Variovorax paradoxus EPS: one gene and its partner. The protein of the gene in region 1 interacts with the protein of each later gene in a pairwise test. Links are inferred from orthologs where the notes say so. Each region holds a gene or a part of one and is shown in the gene's direction. Other genes may lie near its edges.

Evidence for each region.
Region 2: the proteins of lpdA (region 1) and VARPA_RS08415 interact in binary tests that used the Escherichia coli proteins (3 or more experiments, as listed by UniProt). The link is inferred for Variovorax paradoxus EPS from one-to-one orthologs.

What each region holds. Positions count from the first base shown.
Region 1 is NC_014931.1:4,015,209-4,024,238, reverse strand. Bases 2,088-5,086 are described here. They hold lpdA (dihydrolipoyl dehydrogenase), read left to right. Parts: upstream 2,088-2,670; coding sequence 2,671-4,503; downstream 4,504-5,086. Other genes in these bases: VARPA_RS18595 (C40 family peptidase), read right to left, coding at 4,583-5,086; VARPA_RS18605 (MFS transporter), read left to right, coding at 2,088-2,674. In the rest of the region: aceE (pyruvate dehydrogenase (acetyl-transferring), homodimeric type), read left to right, coding at 1-355; aceF (dihydrolipoyllysine-residue acetyltransferase), read left to right, coding at 405-2,084; more of VARPA_RS18605, read left to right, coding at 2,081-2,087; more of VARPA_RS18595, read right to left, coding at 5,087-5,170; VARPA_RS18590 (PQQ-dependent sugar dehydrogenase), read left to right, coding at 5,412-6,542; VARPA_RS18585 (alpha/beta fold hydrolase), read right to left, coding at 6,552-7,325; VARPA_RS18580 (4-hydroxyphenylacetate 3-hydroxylase family protein), read right to left, coding at 7,336-8,955. UniProt on the Escherichia coli protein: Lipoamide dehydrogenase is a component of the glycine cleavage system as well as of the alpha-ketoacid dehydrogenase complexes.
Region 2 is NC_014931.1:1,854,674-1,863,817, forward strand. The notes cover bases 1-3,113. They hold VARPA_RS08415 (UvrD-helicase domain-containing protein), read left to right. Parts: upstream 1-400; coding sequence 401-2,827; downstream 2,828-3,113. Other genes in these bases: VARPA_RS08410 (GMP reductase), read right to left, coding at 1-194; VARPA_RS08420 (DUF2339 domain-containing protein), read left to right, coding at 2,935-3,113. Also shown: more of VARPA_RS08420, read left to right, coding at 3,114-6,786; VARPA_RS08425 (DUF3999 domain-containing protein), read left to right, coding at 6,783-8,279; VARPA_RS08430 (BPSS1780 family membrane protein), read right to left, coding at 8,290-9,132; VARPA_RS08435 (homoserine kinase), read right to left, coding at 9,143-9,144. UniProt on the Escherichia coli protein: A helicase with DNA-dependent ATPase activity. Unwinds DNA duplexes with 3'-5' polarity. Translocates on single-stranded DNA with 3'-5' polarity. Initiates unwinding more efficiently from a nicked substrate than double-stranded DNA.

The sequences.
Region 1 (9,030 bases):
CCGCTGGAACCTGCTGCACCCCGACCAGACCCCGCGCGTGCCCTTCGTGGCCGAGCAACTCGCGCCCACGACCGGCCCGGTGGTCGCATCGACCGACTACATGAAGGCCTATGCGGAACAGATCCGCCCCTTCATTCCGAAGGGCCGCACCTACAAGGTGCTGGGCACCGACGGTTTCGGCCGCAGCGACTTCCGCAACAAGCTGCGCGAACACTTCGAGATCAATCGTCACTACATCGTGGTGGCCGCGCTCAAGGCGCTGAGCGAAGATGGCACCGTGCCGGTGGCCAAGGTGGTGGAAGCGATCAAGAAGTACGGCATCAATGTCGACAAGGTCAACCCGCTCTACGCTTGAACATCAACAACCAACGAACGAACGGCGCCTCGCGGCGGGAGACAACGATATGGCAGCAGTGGAAGTGAAGGTGCCGGACATCGGCGATTTCGATGAAGTCGCGGTGATCGAGGTGCTGGTGAAGGTGGGCGACACGGTCAAGGCCGAGCAGTCGCTCATCACGGTGGAATCGGACAAGGCGTCGATGGAGATTCCTTCTTCGACGGCCGGTGTGGTCAAGGAAATCAAGGTCGAGATCGGCGGCAAGGTGAAAGAGGGCTCGGTGGTGCTCGTGCTGGAGGCCGAAGGTGCCGCCGCCGCACCGGCCCCCGCGCCTGCAGCAGCTCCGGCTCCTGCGGCTGCCGCTCCGGCACCCGCAGCCACGGCGCCTGCACCGGCTGCCGCGCCCGCAGCAGCCTCCGGACCGGTCGAGATCAAGGTGCCGGACATCGGCGATTTCAAGGACGTCGCGGTCATCGAACTGCTGGTCAAGCCCGGCGACACGATCGCGGCCGACCAGTCGCTGATCACGGTGGAGTCGGACAAGGCCTCGATGGAGATTCCGTCGTCGGGTGCCGGCGTGCTGAAGGAGCTCAAGGTCAAGGTCGGCGACACGGTCAACATCGGTGACCTGATCGCGATCCTGGAAGGTTCGGCAGGTGCTGCCGCACCCGCGCCTGCGCAAGCTGCCGCAGCAGCCCCGGCCGCGGCAACCGCCAGCGCCCCCGCGCCGGCCGCTGCTTCGCCGGCGCCGGCCGCAAGCCCGGCAGCCGCCGCTGCACCGCACGATCCCACCACGGCGCCCAGCGCCAACCTGCCGCACGCTTCGCCGTCGGTACGCAAGTTCGCCCGCGAACTCGGCGTGCCGCTCGAAGAGGTCAAGGGCTCCGGTCCCAAGGGCCGCATCACGCAGGAAGACGTCCAGGGCTTCACCAAGGCCGTGATGAGCGGCCAGGCCAGCACCAAGGCCTCGGCGGCCAAGGCGCCGGCCGGTGGTGGCAGCGCGGATGGCGCGGCGCTGGGCCTCATTCCGTGGCCCAAGGTCGACTTCGCCAAGTTCGGCGCGGTCGAGCGCAAGGACCTATCGCGCATCAAGAAGCTCAGCGGCGCGAACCTGCACCGCAACTGGGTGATGATTCCGCACGTCACCAACAACGACGAAGCCGACATCACCGAGCTCGAGGCCTTCCGCGTCTCCACCAACAAGGAGAACGAAAAGTCGGGCGTGAAGGTCACGATGCTGGCCTTCGTGATCAAGGCGGTGGTCGCGGCGCTGAAGAAATTCCCCGACTTCAACGCCAGCCTGGATGGCGACCAGCTCGTCTACAAGCAGTACTTCAACATCGGCTTCGCGGCGGACACGCCCAACGGGCTCGTGGTGCCGGTGCTGAAAGATGCCGACAAGAAGGGCATTCTGCAGATCAGCGCCGAGATGGGCGAGCTCGCCAAGAAGGCGCGCGACGGCAAGCTCGGCTCGGCCGACATGCAGGGCGGCTGCATGTCGATCAGCTCGCTCGGCGGCATCGGCGGCACGCACTTCACGCCCATCATCAACGCCCCCGAAGTGGCCATCCTCGGCCTCTCCAAGGGCCAGATGAAACCGGTGTGGGACGGCAAACAGTTCGTGCCGCGCCTGACGCTGCCGCTGTCGCTGTCTTACGACCACCGCGTGATCGACGGGGCTCTGGCTGCGCGCTTCAACGCCTACCTTGGGCAAGTGCTCGCGGACTACCGTCGAATCCTGCTATGACCACCGTAGTGGCCGTCCGCAAAGGCGGCCAGGTCACGATGGCAGCCGATTCACTGGTGACCTTCGGCGACACGCGGCTCTCGCACCGCGCCGAGAAGAACCAGAAGATCTTCACCGTCGAGGACGCGGCGGGCACCAGCCTGTTCGCCATGGCCGGCGCCGCGGCCCATTTTTTGGTGCTGCAGCACGCGCTGGCCGCGCAGGAGCGCGAGAAGCTCCTGTTCGGCAGCAAGCACGAAATCTTCCGCACCTTCACGATGCTGCATCCGGTGCTCAAGGACTCGTTCTTCATGCAGACCAAGGAAGACGACCACGAGCCCTACGAGTCGAGCCAGTTCACGATGCTGATGGCCAACCAGAGCGGCATCTACGGCATCTACAGCTACCGCGAGGTGTTCGAGTTCAAGGAGTTCTGGGCCATCGGTTCGGGACGCAGCTTTGCGCTCGGCGCCATGCACGCGGCCTATGACATCAAGTCGCGCAGCGCGCGCGACGTGGCGGAGGCGGGGATCGCCGCCGCCTGCGAATTCGATCGCAATTCGGCCCCACCGGTCGACGTTCTCACACTCAAACTGAAAGTGTCCAAATGAGCGAACAACAAATCAAGGTGCCCGACATCGGCGACTTCGACGAAGTCGCGGTGATCGAGGTGCTGGTCAATGTCGGAGACACGGTCAAGGCCGAGCAGTCGCTGATCACGGTCGAATCGGACAAGGCCTCGATGGAGATTCCGTCGTCTGCGGCCGGCGTGGTGAAAGCCATTGCCGTGAAGGTGGGTGACAAGGTCAAGGAAGGCTCGGTCGTGCTGACGCTGGAGGTGGAGGGGGCTGCCGCGGCTGCTGCTCCGGCCGCCGCTGCGCCGGCGCCTGCCGCAGCGCCTCCTGCGCCCAAGGCCGCGGCACCTGCGCCAGCTCCGGCCGCAGCGCCTGTCGCATCCACCTATGGCGGCAAGGTCGATGTCGAGTGCGACGTGATCGTGCTCGGCGCCGGCCCCGGCGGCTATTCGGCAGCTTTCCGCGCGGCCGACCTGGGCCTGAAGGTCGTGCTGATCGAGCGCTACGCCACCCTCGGCGGTGTGTGCCTGAACGTCGGCTGCATCCCCTCGAAGGCGCTGCTGCACGTGGCTTCGGTCATGGACGAGGTCAAGCACTTCGCCGACCTGGGAGTGAGCTTCGCCGCGCCCACGGTCGACCGCGCCAAGCTGCTCGGCCACAAGAACAAAGTGGTGGGCAAGCTCACCGGCGGCCTCACGGCCATGGCCAAGATGCGCAAGGTGACGGTGCTGCGCGGCGTGGGCAACTTCATCGATCCGTACCACCTGGAAGTCGAAGAAACCTCCGGCACCAGCTGGGACACCACCGGCAAGAAGCAGACCGTCAAATTCCGCAACGCGATCATCGCGGCCGGCTCGCAGTCGGTCAGCCTGCCGTTCATGCCCAAGGGCGATCCGCGGATCGTGGATTCCACCGGTGCGCTCGAAATGGGCACCGACCCCAAGCGCATGCTCGTGCTGGGCGGCGGCATCATCGGCCTCGAAATGGGCACGGTGTATTCGACGCTGGGCGCGCGCCTCGATGTGGTCGAAATGCTCGACGGTCTCATGCAGGGCGCCGACCGCGACCTGGTGAAGGTCTGGCAGAAGATGAACGCACCGCGCTTCGACAACATCATGTTGAAGACCAAGACGGTCGGCGCCGAAGCCACGAAGGAAGGCATCAAGGTCACCTTCGAGGGCGAGAACGCGCCCAAGGAGCCGCAGGTGTACGACCTGGTGCTGCAGGCCGTGGGCCGCAGCCCCAACGGCAAGAAGATCGGCGCCGAGAAGGCCGGCGTCACGGTGAGCGATCGTGGGTTCATTCCGGTCGACATCCAGATGCGCACCAACGTGCCGCACATCTTCGCCATCGGCGACATCGTGGGCCAGCCCATGCTGGCGCACAAGGCGGTGCACGAGGCCCATGTGGCGGCCGAGGTGATCGCCGGCGAGCAGAAGGGCGACAAGGAGCTCTCCAGCGCCGCCTTCAACGCCCGTGTGATCCCGAGCGTCGCCTACACCGACCCCGAGGTGGCGTGGGTCGGCCTCACGGAAGACCAGGCCAAGGCCGAAGGCATCAAGGTCAAGAAGGGCCACTTCCCGTGGACCGCTTCGGGCCGCGCCATCGCCAACGGTCGCGACGAGGGCTTCACCAAGCTGCTGTTCGACGCCGAGACGCATCGCATCCTGGGCGGCGGCATCGTCGGCACGCATGCGGGCGACATGATCGGCGAGATCGCGCTGGCCATCGAGATGGGTGCGGACGAGATCGACATCGGCAAGACCATCCATCCGCATCCGACGCTGGGCGAAAGCATCGGCATGGCGGCGGAAGTGGCGCACGGCACTTGCACCGACCTGCCGCCAGCAAAGAAGGCGGCCTGATCGGCCAGGGGCGCCATCGAGCGCCCACAAAAAATCCCGCCGCGGCGGGATTTTTTCGTCTTGGATGCGGGGAGGGCGATCAGTCGTCGCCGGTGCGGGCGTTGGCCGCTGCGGCCTTGATCTCTTCGGTCGGTACTGCGCCGCCGAGCACGCGGCGGGCGCCGTCGAAGCGGCGCTGCCAGTAGCTACCGTTCATGTCTTCGACACGAACCTGCGCGCCGGAGCGGGGGGAATGAATGAACTTGCCTTCGCCGACGTAGATGCCGACATGGCTGAAGGCGCGGCGCATGGTGTTGAAGAACACGAGGTCGCCGGGCTTGAGCTGGCTGCGATCGATTTTTTCGGTGGCGGCGGCTTGCTCTTCGGCGCGGCGGGGGAGCATGTGGCCGACGGTCTGGTTGTACATCGCGCGGACGAAGCCGCTGCAATCGAAACCGGATTCCGCCGTGTTACCGCCGCGGCGGTAAGGAACTCCGAGGAAACCGATGGCAGTCACCACCAGGTCGGAAGTTCGTTCGGTGACTGTTTGACGGACCTGCTTGAGCTGGCTGATCAGGCCCTTGTCTGCGAGCAAGCCGGCCAATTCGTCATCGGGTCGGTCCTGTTGAGGGGCTGCATGAACAGCGACGGCAAAGAGGAGGGACGCGGGTAGGACGAAAAAACGCATGGCGCGTAGGATATTGATGACGCGCGGTTATGTCAATTTAATCCGGATTAGCGAATATGGCTGCAAATCGTTGATTTGCTTGAAGTTTTTCGATCTCGCCTAAGAAAAAATGTAACGGTCGATCTTTATGCGCCATAAGCGGTTCGTTTCGAATGGGCCCTCGTGACCAAGGTGAAATGGCCAACAGTCTGGATTCGGGCGCTATTTATCGTCAAGATCGTGCCAACTCTTCGGAAAAGACATGAACTTGCAAATTCAGGCGGCCTTTCGCCTTGCGCGCCGTGCCACGGTCATTGCCGGATTCGGATTTTGCGGCCTCGCTCTGGCGCAAGCACGGTCCGAAATCCTGGCGTCGGGCCTGGAGAACCCATGGGGCCTCGCCTTCCTGCCGGGCGGCCGCTACGTGGTCACGGAACGTCCGGGACGCCTGCGGTTGATTGATGCGGACGGCAAGGTGAACGCGCCCATTGCTGGTTTACCCGCCATCGCGGCCGGCGGCCAGGGTGGATTGCTCGATGTGCTGGCCGACTCCGGCTTCGACAAGAATCGCACGCTGTACTTCTGCTTCTCCGAACCCGAAGCCGGCGGTTCCGGCAACAGCACCGCGCTGGCGAGCACGCAGCTGTCGACCGACGGCGCCCGGCTCGAAAACCTGAAGATCATCTTCAGCCAAAAACCCAAGGTGGCGAGCCGCGCGCATTTCGGTTGCCGCATCGTCGAAGCGCGCGACAGCACGCTGTTCCTCACACTGGGCGATCGCTTCAGCCGCAAGGAAGATGCACAGAAGCTAGACAACCACCTGGGCAAGGTGGTGCGCGTCAACAAGGATGGCTCGGTGCCGAAGGACAACCCCTTCGTCGGCAAGGCAGGCGCGCTGCCCGAGATCTGGAGCTATGGCCACCGCAACGGGCAGGGCGCTACGCTCGCGCCCGACGGCCGCTTCTGGATGACCGAGCACGGCCCGCAGGGCGGCGACGAAATCAACGTCCCGCAGGCTGGCCGCAACTATGGCTGGCCGGTGATCACCTATGGCGAGAACTATGGGGGCGGGAAGATTGGCGACGGCATCACGGCCAAGGACGGCCTGGAGCAGCCGCTGCACTACTGGGTGCCATCGATCGCGACATCGGGCATGGCGTTCCTGACGAGCGATCGCTACGGCGCCGGCTGGAAGGGCAACCTCTTCGTGGGCTCGCTGAAGTTCGGCTACCTCGACCGCATCGAACTCAAGGACGGCAAGGTGGTCGCCGAGCACAAGCTGCTGGCACATGGGAAAGCCCGCATCCGCGACGTGAAGCAGGGGCCCGATGGCCTGCTCTACGTGCTGACGGACGAGGCCGACGGCAAGCTGCTGCGCCTGCGTCCGAATTGAGGCTGTGCTTCAGCCGGGGCAGCCCGGCAGCGGCAGGGTCGGCAGCATGCGGCGCCAGAGCCGCGTCCACTCGGGCCAGTCGTGGCCGCCTTCCGTCGTGAAGACGCGATCCGAAGGCAGCGCGGCCCCCAGCAGCCGGTGGCTGAAGGCGAAGCGGTCGTCGAGCGCGTACCCAAGATAGAGCGGCGGCCGCGCGCCGAAGGTGGCGGTGGTGCCGACGTAGCCGCGCAGCCATTGCCAGAGCTGTGTTTCGTTCGGGGTGCGCGGGTCACTGCCGGGTGGGGCGCCCAGCGGTCCGGTCCAGCGTGCGATGCCGCCGGCATTCGCGATGTCGGTGCTGAGGCCGCGTTCTCCGAGGTAGGGCGCAAGGGTGACGAGGCCCGCGAGCTCGCCGGGGTGCGTCTGCGCATAGAGCAATCCGCCGAAGCCGCCGACCGAGATGCCGACGATCCAGATCGACTTGTAGCCCTGGCTGCGCGCCGGCGCCATCACGTCCTGGCTCAGGCGCTCGAGGATGGTCTTGCTGTTGTAGTAGCCGAGGTGGGCGTCGACCCGCATCACATCCACCGCGAGCCGGTTGTCGTTCAGGGCGCTGACGAAGCCTTCGCGCACGAACTCGTCGGGGTGCGAGTACGCGCCGGGCAGCATCACAACGAGCGTGTCGGCGTTCGGTGTGCAGGTGCTTTTTTCGAGCTTGGTATCCAGAGGAACCTTGGCCGTGCGCAGGCCGCCGCAGCCGGTGGCCAGAACAGTCGCGAAAAGAGCAGCCAGAAGAATTCGCATTCGCCGGAGTCTAGATGCGCAGCGACACCGGCAGTTCGACCATCACCGGCTGGCCGGGCGTGGTGCAGCCGGTGTCGCAGCATTTGCCGGGCTGGCGGTTCCTGGTGATGGCGCGTGCCGGATCGTGCGGCGCTGCTGCCGGCGAGCCATCTGCCGCGATGCCGCGTTCCAGGATGCGCTCGACCAGCTCGACCTTCGAGCCGACCGGGTAGTTGCGCCAGATCTCCTGCTTCATCGCCGCCGGCGAGCCGCCGCCATGCAGACTGATCACGCTGTACCAGCCGCCCTGGTAGCCGGCGGTGAGGTCTTCGATGAAGCGGGCCGTTTCGATGCGCTGCTCGTAGGGAATCGCCGGGTTGGCGCGCAGCACGTCCGAAAGACGCGCGGCGGTTTCGGGGTTGTGGTCTTCGTCGGGGCCGGGCAGGGTGACGATCAGGCCGCCGCTCACGTAGTGCGCAATGCGGTGCATGTCGTAGATCTTTGTCGCCAGCAGCAGCTTGCCGATGTTGCTGAACACCGGGTCGGGCATGAAAACCTCGCAGTGTTCGTCGGCCTTGCCGTAGACGCTGGCCGCCACGCCGCAGGCGAAGAAGCTCTCGGTGATGGTGATGAGTTCGACCATCTGCTCGCGCAGGTGGCTTTCCTTTCCGGGGTCGAAGCCGTTGGCCTCGCACATCAGAGCACCGGCACCGATCAGCAGGTCGCCGAACCCGGCGCGGGCACCGATGCAGCTGTGGCGATGGTGCGTGGCGTAGCTGTAGGTGAGGTGGCCGGAATGCTCCCATTCGCCGGCGTAGAAGACGCGCTCCCAGGGCACGAAGACCTTGTCGAACATGCACACGCCGGTGCTCTGGCCGTACTTGCGGCTGAAGAGGGCATCGCCATGCTCGAGCTTTTCGCCAGGGCGGCCTGCCGGTCGCGCGACGATGGTGAGGCCGGGTGCGTCGAGCGGCACGGCGCAGCACACGGCGAAGTCGGCATCTTCGCGGCCCATGTTCCGGCAGGGCATGACGAGCAGTTCGTGCACATAAGGCGCGCCGGTCACGATGGCCTTGGTGCCCGAAATCACGATGCCGCGCGCATTGCGCTCGACCACGTGCAGGTAGCTGTCGATGTTCGCCTGCTCGTGCGGCCGGCGGCTGCGGTCGCCCTTCGCATCGGTCATGGCGACGCCCAGGGTCAGGTCTTGGTCCTGCACGCGGTGCAGGTACTCGTGAAAGCGCGCGGTGTGCTCGGTGCTGCCGCGCGCGTCGTCGATGCGCGCCGACACCTGGGCGATGGCGTTGAGCGCGTCGTGCGTCAGGTAGCGCTGGGCGCAGCCGGTTTCCTGGCAGACCAGCCGCACGGCCTCCAGCTTGTTGAGCAGGTCGCCCGAGCTGGTGTTGATATGCGAGAGCCGGTTCACCCGCTTGCCGCTGGTGTGCTGCACGGCGGTCATCAGGGGCTCGTACTGGGTCTTCAGCGCGTAGTCGTAGGTGAGGGCGATGGCATTGATGCCGGGCTGGAAGGCGGCTTCGTCGGCCACGCTGTCGACGCGGCGGCCATCGACAAACACGTTGGGGCTGTAGCGGCGCAGCGATTCGCGGTAGTCGGCGCCGGACATGAGGCTGGCGGGGAGCGGGGCGTTCATCGTTTGTCTCCGTGTTTTTTGATCGTCGGCACAAATATTTGAACATTGTTTATTTTTTATATCAATGTTAAAAAA
Region 2 (9,144 bases), 2.2 Mb from region 1 along the record:
ATCACGTAGAAGTAGCCGTTCTGCGCGAGCCACAGGCAGATCGACTCGTCGACCACCGTCTTCATGTTGGCCGGCACCACCGGCAGGCGGAACGTGCGTTCGCCCAGCGTGACGCTGGCGTCGCATTCCGAGCGGCTCTCCACGCGGCACTTGCGGGGGAGCAAAAGGATGTTGTCGTAATCGAAAATCTGCATGACCAGGCTCCTGAAAGGAATCGTTGAAAGAAACGAATGAGCGCTTGGTCCGGCCGGTCTTCGCGGTGCGTCTCGAAAAGAAAACGCCCACAAAAAACCGGGCGCAAGAATCTTGGGCCCGGTGATTGATTTTACGCGGGGTCCCGAAGGCAGGTCTTCCAGTTCTTCGTATAACCCGCATACGCGGTGGTTTCTACAATCGGAGGATGTTGTTTAACGATCCTGCGGCTGATGCCAACCCCTCGGAACTGCCACTGCTGCAGAACCTGAACCCGGAGCAGCGCGCTGCGGTCACCCTGCCCCAGGGCAATGCGCTCATCCTCGCGGGCGCCGGTTCCGGCAAGACACGAGTGCTCACCACCCGCATCGCCTGGCTGCTCCAGACCGGCCAGGTCTCCGCCGGCGGCATCCTCGCCGTGACTTTCACCAACAAGGCCGCCAAGGAAATGATGACGCGGCTGACGGCGATCCTGCCGGTTAACGTGCGCGGCATGTGGATCGGCACCTTCCACGGCCTGTGCAACCGCCTCCTGCGCGCGCACTGGAAGCTCGCCAACCTGCCTTCGACCTTCCAGATCCTCGACACGCAAGACCAGCTCTCGGCCATCAAGCGACTGATGAAGCAGTTCAACGTCGACGACGAGCGCTTTCCCGCCAAGCAGACCCAGTGGTTCATCGCCGGCGCCAAGGAAGACGGCCTGCGTCCGAAGGACGTGGAGATCCGCAGCGACGACGACCGCAAGAAGGTCGAGCTCTACCAGCTCTACGAAGAGCAGTGCCAGCGCGAAGGCGTGGTCGATTTCGGCGAGCTCATGCTGCGCAGCTACGAACTGCTGCGCGACAACGACCCGGTGCGCGAGCACTACCAGCGGCGCTTTCGCCACATCCTGATCGACGAGTTCCAGGACACCAACCGCCTGCAGTACGCGTGGATCAAGATGCTCTCGGGCAACACGGTCGGCGGGCAGTTCACCCCGAACCCGAACAACAGCGTGATCGCGGTGGGCGACGACGACCAGAGCATCTACGCCTTTCGCGGCGCGCGCGTGGGCAACATGGCCGACTTCGTGCGCGAGTTCGACGTGCAGCACCAGATCAAGCTGGAGCAGAACTACCGCAGCTACAGCAACATCCTCGACTCGGCCAACGAGCTCATCAGCCACAACAAGAAGCGCCTGGGCAAGAACCTGCGCACCGACCAGGGCCCGGGCGAGCCGGTGCGCGTGTACGAGTCGCCCACCGACCTCGCCGAGGCGCAGTGGATGGTCGAGGAAATGCGCCAGCTCGTGCGCGACGGCTTCGACAGGAAAGAGATTGCGGTGCTCTACCGCAGCAACGCGCAGAGCCGGGTGATCGAAACCGCGCTCTTCAATGCCTCGGTGCCGTACCGCGTGTATGGCGGCCTGCGCTTCTTCGAGCGCGCCGAAATCAAGCACGCGCTGGCCTACCTGCGCCTCCTGGAGAACAAGGACGACGACACCAGTTTCCTGCGCGTCGTCAACTTCCCGCCCCGAGGCATCGGCGCGCGCACGCTCGAAACCCTGCAGGACGCGGCGCGCGCGGCGGGGCGTTCGCTGCACGATGCGGTCAGCGTCGTCGGCGGCAAGGCGGGCGCGAACCTCACCGGCTTCGTCGCCAAGATCGACGTGCTGCGGGAGCAGACCCAGGGCGTGAGCCTGCGCGAGATCATCGAGTTGGTGCTCGACCACAGCGGCCTCGTCGAGCACTACAAGGCCGATCGCGAAGGCGCCGACCGCCTCGAGAACTTGGACGAACTGGTGAACGCGGCCGAGAGCTTCGTCACGCAGGAAGGCTTCGGCCGCGATGCGGTGGCGCTGCCGGTCGACGAATTGCGCCAGTCGCCCGCGAGCCAGGGCATCGATCCGACCCGCCCGGTGCTCGACGAGCCGCTCGCACCCGACGCCGAGACCGGTGAAACGCTGAGCCCGCTGGCCGCGTTCCTCACGCACGCCGCGCTCGAATCGGGCGACAACCAGGCGCAGGCCGGCCAGGACGCGGTGCAGCTCATGACGGTGCACGCCGCCAAGGGCCTGGAGTTCGACTGCGTATTCATCACCGGCATGGAAGAGGGCCTGTTCCCGCACGAGAACTCGATGAGCGACTTCGAGAGCCTCGAGGAAGAGCGCCGCCTGATGTACGTGGCGATCACGCGCGCCCGCAAGCGTCTCTACCTGAGCCATTCGCAGACGCGCATGCTGCACGGGCAGACCCGCTACAACGTCAAGAGCCGCTTCTTCGATGAGCTGCCCGAAGGGGCGCTCAAGTGGCTCACGCCCAAGAACCAGGGCTTCACGCCATCGGCCTTCGGCTACGGCGGCGGCTACGGGAGCACGCGCGGCGGCAGCGGCGGCTACAGCGGTGGAAGCAGCGGATATGGAGGCGGTGGCTATGGCGGCAGCAAGGACACCTTCGCCAGCCCGCCGGTGCCACCGCAGAAGACTGCACCGTCGCATGGCCTGCGCTCGGGCATGCAGGTGTTCCACAACAAGTTCGGCGAGGGCACGGTGCTGGCCCTCGAAGGCACGGGCGACGACGCGCGCGCGCAGGTCAAGTTCACGCGGCACGGCGTGAAGTGGCTGGCGCTGTCGGTGGCCAAGCTCACGCCAGTCTGAGGCTGCTACTAAACCTATAGCTGACAGCATAGGCCGGGCGGGCGTCAGCCCGGTTTTTCCGGGATCAGCCGTACACTCCGGACTCGCCAAAACAAGGGGAGTCGGGGATGTGGTTCATAGGCATGATGGCCGGCCTGTTCATTGGGGCGCTGTTCGAATCGGTGCCTGTGGCGCTGGTTCTCGCGCTCGTTGGCGCGTTTGCGTTCGCCAAGCTGTTCGGCAAGAAGAAAAAGGGCGAACCGCAGCGCACCGAAGCTGAGGGCGGCTTGCCGAATGGCCGCGTCGCCGTTACGCCGGCCGCGACAGCACCCGCAGGCGGCGTGCTGAAGCTGCAGCAGCGAGTGACAGAACTCGAGGAGCGCGTCAGCCAACTCGAACGCCGGCTCGCGCAGGGCGCTAGCGATGTAGCCGTCGTCCCGACGGCAGCCGCGCCAATCGGCGACCTCGCCACCTCCATGGCCAGCACGCCGGTTGCGGAGTCGCCTTCGCTGCCGCTGGCTCAACCTGCGGCGGCACAAGCTGCCGAGATGACGCGGCCCCGCATCGCCACCATGCAGGTCCCGCGCCCCGTCGTCGTTGCCGAGAAGCCGGTTGCAGAAGCGCCGGTCCCGCCCGCAGCAACCGTCGCTCCCGCCGCAGAAAAACCCGTCGCGCCACGCGCACCTGAGCCCGTTGTCACACCCACGCCGCAGGTCGCGGTGCCGCCGCTGGTTCGCCGTCCACCCCCGCCGCCTCCGCCACCACCGGTCCCGCTGCGCGACCGCCTGCCCGCACCGATCGCCAACCTGATCTTCGGCGGCAACATGCTGGTGAAGCTCGGCGTGCTGATCCTGTTTCTCGGCCTCGCCTTCCTGCTGCGCTACACGGCTGAACGCGTCACCGTGCCGATCGAGCTGCGCTACGCCGCAGTCGCCCTGGTGGGTGCGGGCCTGCTGGTGCTGGGCTGGCTGCTGCGCCACAAGCGCGCGGGCTATGCGCTGATATTGCAGGGCGCCGGCATCGGCGTCTTCTATCTCACGACGCTCGCGGCGATGAAGCTCAGCGGCCTGCTGCCGGCCAGCGTGGGCTTCGCGTTTTTGTTCGGCGTGGCGGTGCTCAGCGCTGCGCTCGCGGTGCTGCAGAACGCGCCCTTGCTCGCCATCGTCGCCGCGCTCGAAGGCTTCGCGGCGCCGGTGCTGGCATCGACCGGCTCCAATCAGCCGGTCGGCCTCTTCACCTACCTGCTGGTGCTCGACGTGGGCATCGTGCTGATCGCGTGGTTCAAGGCCTGGCGCGTACTCAACCTGATCGGCTTCGTGGGCACCTTCACGCTGGCGGCCGGCTGGGCGCACAAGTACTACACCGACGACCAGTACGGCATCGTGCAGCCGTTCCTCATCGTGTTCTTCCTGCTGTTCACCGCCATCGGCTTGTTCTTCGCGCGCCGCACGCTGTTCGATGCGCCAGTGCAGCCTGCGCAGCCGCTGGCCACGCGCGCACTCGACACGCTGCGCCGCGCAGGCCGTGTCGACAGCTCTCTGGTGTTCGGCACGCCGATGGTCGCCTTCGGCATGCAGTACCTGTTGATGCATCCGTGGACATACGGCGCCGCCTTCTCGGCGATGGCGCTCTCGGCCTTCTACCTCGTGATGGGCCGGCTGGTGTTCGCCACGCAGCCCAAGGGACTGGCGCTGCTGGCGGAGGCCTACGCCATCGCCGGCGTGATCTTCGGCACGCTCGCGATTCCGCTCGGCCTCGAAGGGCAGTGGACCGGCGCGGCGTGGGCGGTCGAGGCGGCCGGCATGTACTGGCTGGGTGCGCGGCAGGGGCGTGTCTATGCGCGGGCCTTCTCGTTCCTGGTGTTCGCCGGCGCCGTGTGGAAGCTGCTCGAAGCCACGCAGGTCGATGGGGCCGCCGGGCATCCGCTGCTGCAGGGCTCGGTGATCGGCCCGCTGCTGGTGGCGGCGAGTGCCTTCGCGATGTGGGCCATGCACCGCCGCGCCAAGCTCGATGAAGGCGACAGCCTCGAAGCCATCGTCGGCAGCGCCTTGCCGTGGCTCGGCATGGCCGCGCTCACGCTGCTCTTGTGGCAGTGGTTCACACCGGCGTGGGCTGCGGCGGCGACGGCCGTGCTCGCATCGGTCACCTTCGCGGTTGCCGTGCGTTTCGCGCTGCTGCCGCTCACCTACGTGAGCTTCGGCATGCAGGCGCTGGCGGTGGCGGGCTTCGTCGCCACGCTGCACCGCACGGGCGATGGACTCGACGCCGGGCAGGCGCTCCAAAGCGGCTGGCAGGGCGCCGCGGCCGCCTGCCTCATCGCGCTCAGCGTGCTCGGCAGCGCGGCCTGGTCGATGCTGCAGGCGCACCGCGCGGCACTCGCGCGCGGCGTGCAGCCGGTGTGGTCTGTCGGCAATGTGGTGGGCGTGATCGCGGGCGTGGGCCTGCTGCACTTGGCGATGCTGTTCCAGATCAGCCTCGCCCAAGCCGCGCTGCTGTGGCCGCTGACTGCCACTGTCGTGCTGTGGGTGGCGCTGCGCATGGCGCACCTGCCGCTCGCGGCGTTCGCGGGCGTGCTGCATGCGGTCTCGGCGATTCTCTTCGTCATGCTGGCGGAGATGGGCGGCGACATGCGCATGCTGCGTCCCGCCTTCGGGCATCTTGGCTTCTGGACGCCGCTGGTGATGGGTCTCACGGCACTGCTGGCCGGCGACTGGCTGCGCGACGAAGCGCGGCCACGCGCGGGCGAGCCTGGCGGTGTGGCGCGCAAGCGCTGGGTCAACGCATGGTGTGCCCTTCCCGCGGTGCTGTGGACGCCGGTGGTCTGGGGCCTGTTCTGGTGGCTCTTCGGCGCGCTGGACGAAAGCGTCCGGGTGCTGAACCTCCACGCGCTGGCGAGCCGCGTGCCCGCGGTCGCGATGGCGGTGGTGCTCGTGACTTCCGTGCTGTCGGCGCTCGTGGCACACCGGCGCGACTGGTCGCAACTCGGCCGGGCGACGCTCGCCACGCTGCCCGGCTTCGGCCTGATCGCCGCCTACGGCATCGCGGGTGGGCTGACGCTGTTCTACGTGCCGTCGAGCGCGCTCGGCTGGATCGCCTGGCCGCTGGCGCTCGCGTGGCACCTGCGCTTGCTGCGCGCGCAGAAGCGCTGGCTCGATGCCGCAGCGCTGACGCCGTTCCACGTCGCGGGCTTCTGGCTCTTCCTGCTGCTCGCGGCGCGCGAATGCCAATGGCAGCTCGGCCGCGTCGGTGCCGAGTGGTCGAGCTGGCAACTGCTGGGCTGGGCCCTCGTGCCTGCGCTGATGCTGTGGGCGCTGCGCTCGCGCGTGTTGCTGCAGCGCTGGCCGCTCAGCGAATACCGCAGCGCGTACCTGGAACTCGCCGCAACGCCGGTGGCGGTGTACCTTTTCGCATGGGTCTGGGTCACCAACGCGGTGAGCCCCGGCGATGCAGTGCCGCTGCCGTATGTGCCGTTACTCAACCCGCTCGAACTCGCGCAATGGCTCGTGCTGTTCGCGATGGTGCTCTGGTGGCGCGCGCTGCCGCCCGGCTCGTTCGCGCGCGTGCAGCCGATGGTCGCCAAGGGCGCGGTCGGCTTCACCGGCCTCGCGCTGCTGACCGGCATGGTGCTGCGCACCTGCCATCACTACGCGGGCGTCGAATGGCGCTTCGACGCGCTCTACGCCTCGTGGCTCACGCAGGCGGCGCTGTCGATCACCTGGGCGATCTGCGGCGTGGTCGCGATGGTGCTCGGCCACGGGCGCCGGGTGCGCACGCTGTGGATCGCGGGTGCCGTGCTGCTCGGCGTGGTGGTGCTCAAGCTCTTCTTCGTCGAACTGGCGGACCGCGGCGGGCTGTTCCGCATCGTGTCGTTCATCGCCGTCGGGGCCTTGCTGTTGCTGGTGGGGTACTTCGCGCCGGTGCCGCCGAAGAAGGAAGAGCCAGAGCCGAAAACGGCACCGGCCGAAGGAGGTGCTGTATGAGCGATCGTTCGATTCGTCTCGTCTTCGTCGCGCTGATGGCCGCGGCCGCGGCAGGCGCTGCACAGGCGCAGCCGGTCACTTCCGCCCCCATCGCGTTGCACGGCACCGGGCCGTACCACCGGCTCACGCTGCCGCTCGCCATCTACGGCCGTGCCGCCTATGGCGACCTCGGCGACCTGCGGGTCCACAACGCCGCCGGGCACGCGGTGCCCTATGCCTGGTTGCGCAATGAAGCGTCAGCGCCGCGAACGGCCTCGCAGGCGGTGCCGATCTTCGCGTTGCCCGGCAATGCCGCACCGGGCGACACCGCACTTGCGTTCACCGTGCGACCCGACGGCTCGCTGGCGCTGGACAACAAAGCCACCCCCAAGCCGAACGACGCGACGCAGTGGCTCATCGACGTGAGTCAGGTCAAGGGCAGTCTGTTGCAGGCGCGCTTCGAAGTCGCGCCCGATGCGCGTGGCCTATTCGCCTTCCGGCTGGAGGCCAGCGACGACCTGCGGCAATGGCGTCCGGTGGGCGGCGAGGAGCAACTGGTGCGCTTGGCTCACGGCGGCCAGACCATCGAGCGGATGGCGGTCGAGCTGGGCAACCTGCGCACGCGCTTCCTGCGCCTGCGCTGGAGCGATCCGCAACAAGGCGCACCACTCGCCAAGGTGGAGATCGACAGCGTGCAAGAGGTCGAGCCGGCGGCGCCGATCGAATGGTCCGGCCCGCTGAAACCCGAGCGCTGCGCCGAGGACTACTGCGACTACCTGCTGCCGCGCGGCCTGCCGGTGCAGAGCCTGCGCATCGACCTGGCCGACATCAACACGCTGGCGCAGGTCGGCGTGTCGGGCCTGGTCGATGCCGCACCGGCTTCGGCGATGCCACAGCCGCAGTTCGTGCCGCGCAACCCGCTCTACGCATTGCGGCACCAGCAGCGTCGAACGACCCCGTTGCCCACCGGCCCGGGCGAGGCACCGCTGCTCGATACGGTCGTGTACCGGCTCGCGCAGGCCGGCGGTGAAGCGCGGTCGCCGGTGCTGGCGCTCGACGGCGCGGTGTATTCGCGCCTCAGGTTGCGCACTTCAGGTCCGGTGAGCGTGCTCGGTGCGACGCCGCCGACGATTGCGGTGGGTGCCACGCCGCGCACGCTGGTGTTTCTTGCACAGGGCGGCGCGCCGTTCTCGCTGGCCTGGAGCGCGGCGCCCGACAAGGGCGCGGTTCAAGGTGCGTTGCCGGGGGCGCCACTCGCGTTGTCGACGCTGATCCCTGGTTACGCCGCGGACAAACCGGTTGTGGCGGACGATGCGTCCGTCACGTTGCCCGTGGCGGCGGTGGAAGCGGCAGTCGCCGCTGCAGCGCTCGCGCCCGTTCCCGAGACGGCGCCGAACGATCCGTCGCGCAAGTGGTGGCTATGGGGTGCCCTGGGTGTCGGCCTGCTTTTGCTCGCAGGCATGGCGTGGTCGCTGTTCGCGAGCCTGCGCAAGGACAGGGCTGCGAACGACTGACCGGTGACGGTCAGTTCGGATCGAAGCTGTCGCGGAAGGTGAACCAGGTCGAGCTCAGCGACATGGCCGCCAGCACCAGCGCCGTGCCGATCATCAGGATGTTGCCGACCGCCACGGCCGCGCCGCCCGCGCCCAGTGCGCCGACGCCCACCAGCACGGTGGCCACCAAGCCCATCGCGATGCCGGCCAGGAGGAACACGCCGAACCATGAGAGCACGAAGAGCGCATAGGCGCCGAAGTTGCGGAACAGCGCAACGATGCTGAAGAAGATGCTCTTGACCGGCTCCACGCGGTGCCAGTGCACCAGCGCCGGCGCGTGCCACATGGCCAGCGACAGCGGCAGGTTCAGGCACATCAGGAGCACGCGGGCCAGCTGGAAATCGCTGCTGGCCATCACCTCGGTCGAGATCGCGTCGTCCAGCAGGTAGGCGCGCATGAGCTGTCCGCCGTCGACCAGCGCGGTGACCATCACCGCGAACACGAAGTACACCGCCGAGATCACGCCCAGCACCACCAGCGAGCGCCATTCGGCGCGCATGGCGCCGAACACCTCGACGAACATCGCGGAGCCCGTGGGGCGCTGCAGATCGCCGGGGCGGGTCGCACGGATGAGTGCGTCGGGGTTGCTGTTCTCGTGCGCCACCGAGGTCGCCACCATCAGGCCCAGCGTCATGAAGGGCAACAGTACCGGCGCGATCACGCTGCCGATGATGGGCAGCACCGACACCATCGAGATCGCCGCCATGAACAGGAAGAACAGCGAGATGAAGGCGAGCGGCTGCTGCCAGAAGGTCTTGAGTCCGGAGCGGACCCAGGCGGCGCCGGTTCGCGCCGGCACGAGGTTGAGTTTCATGGGGTCCGGATC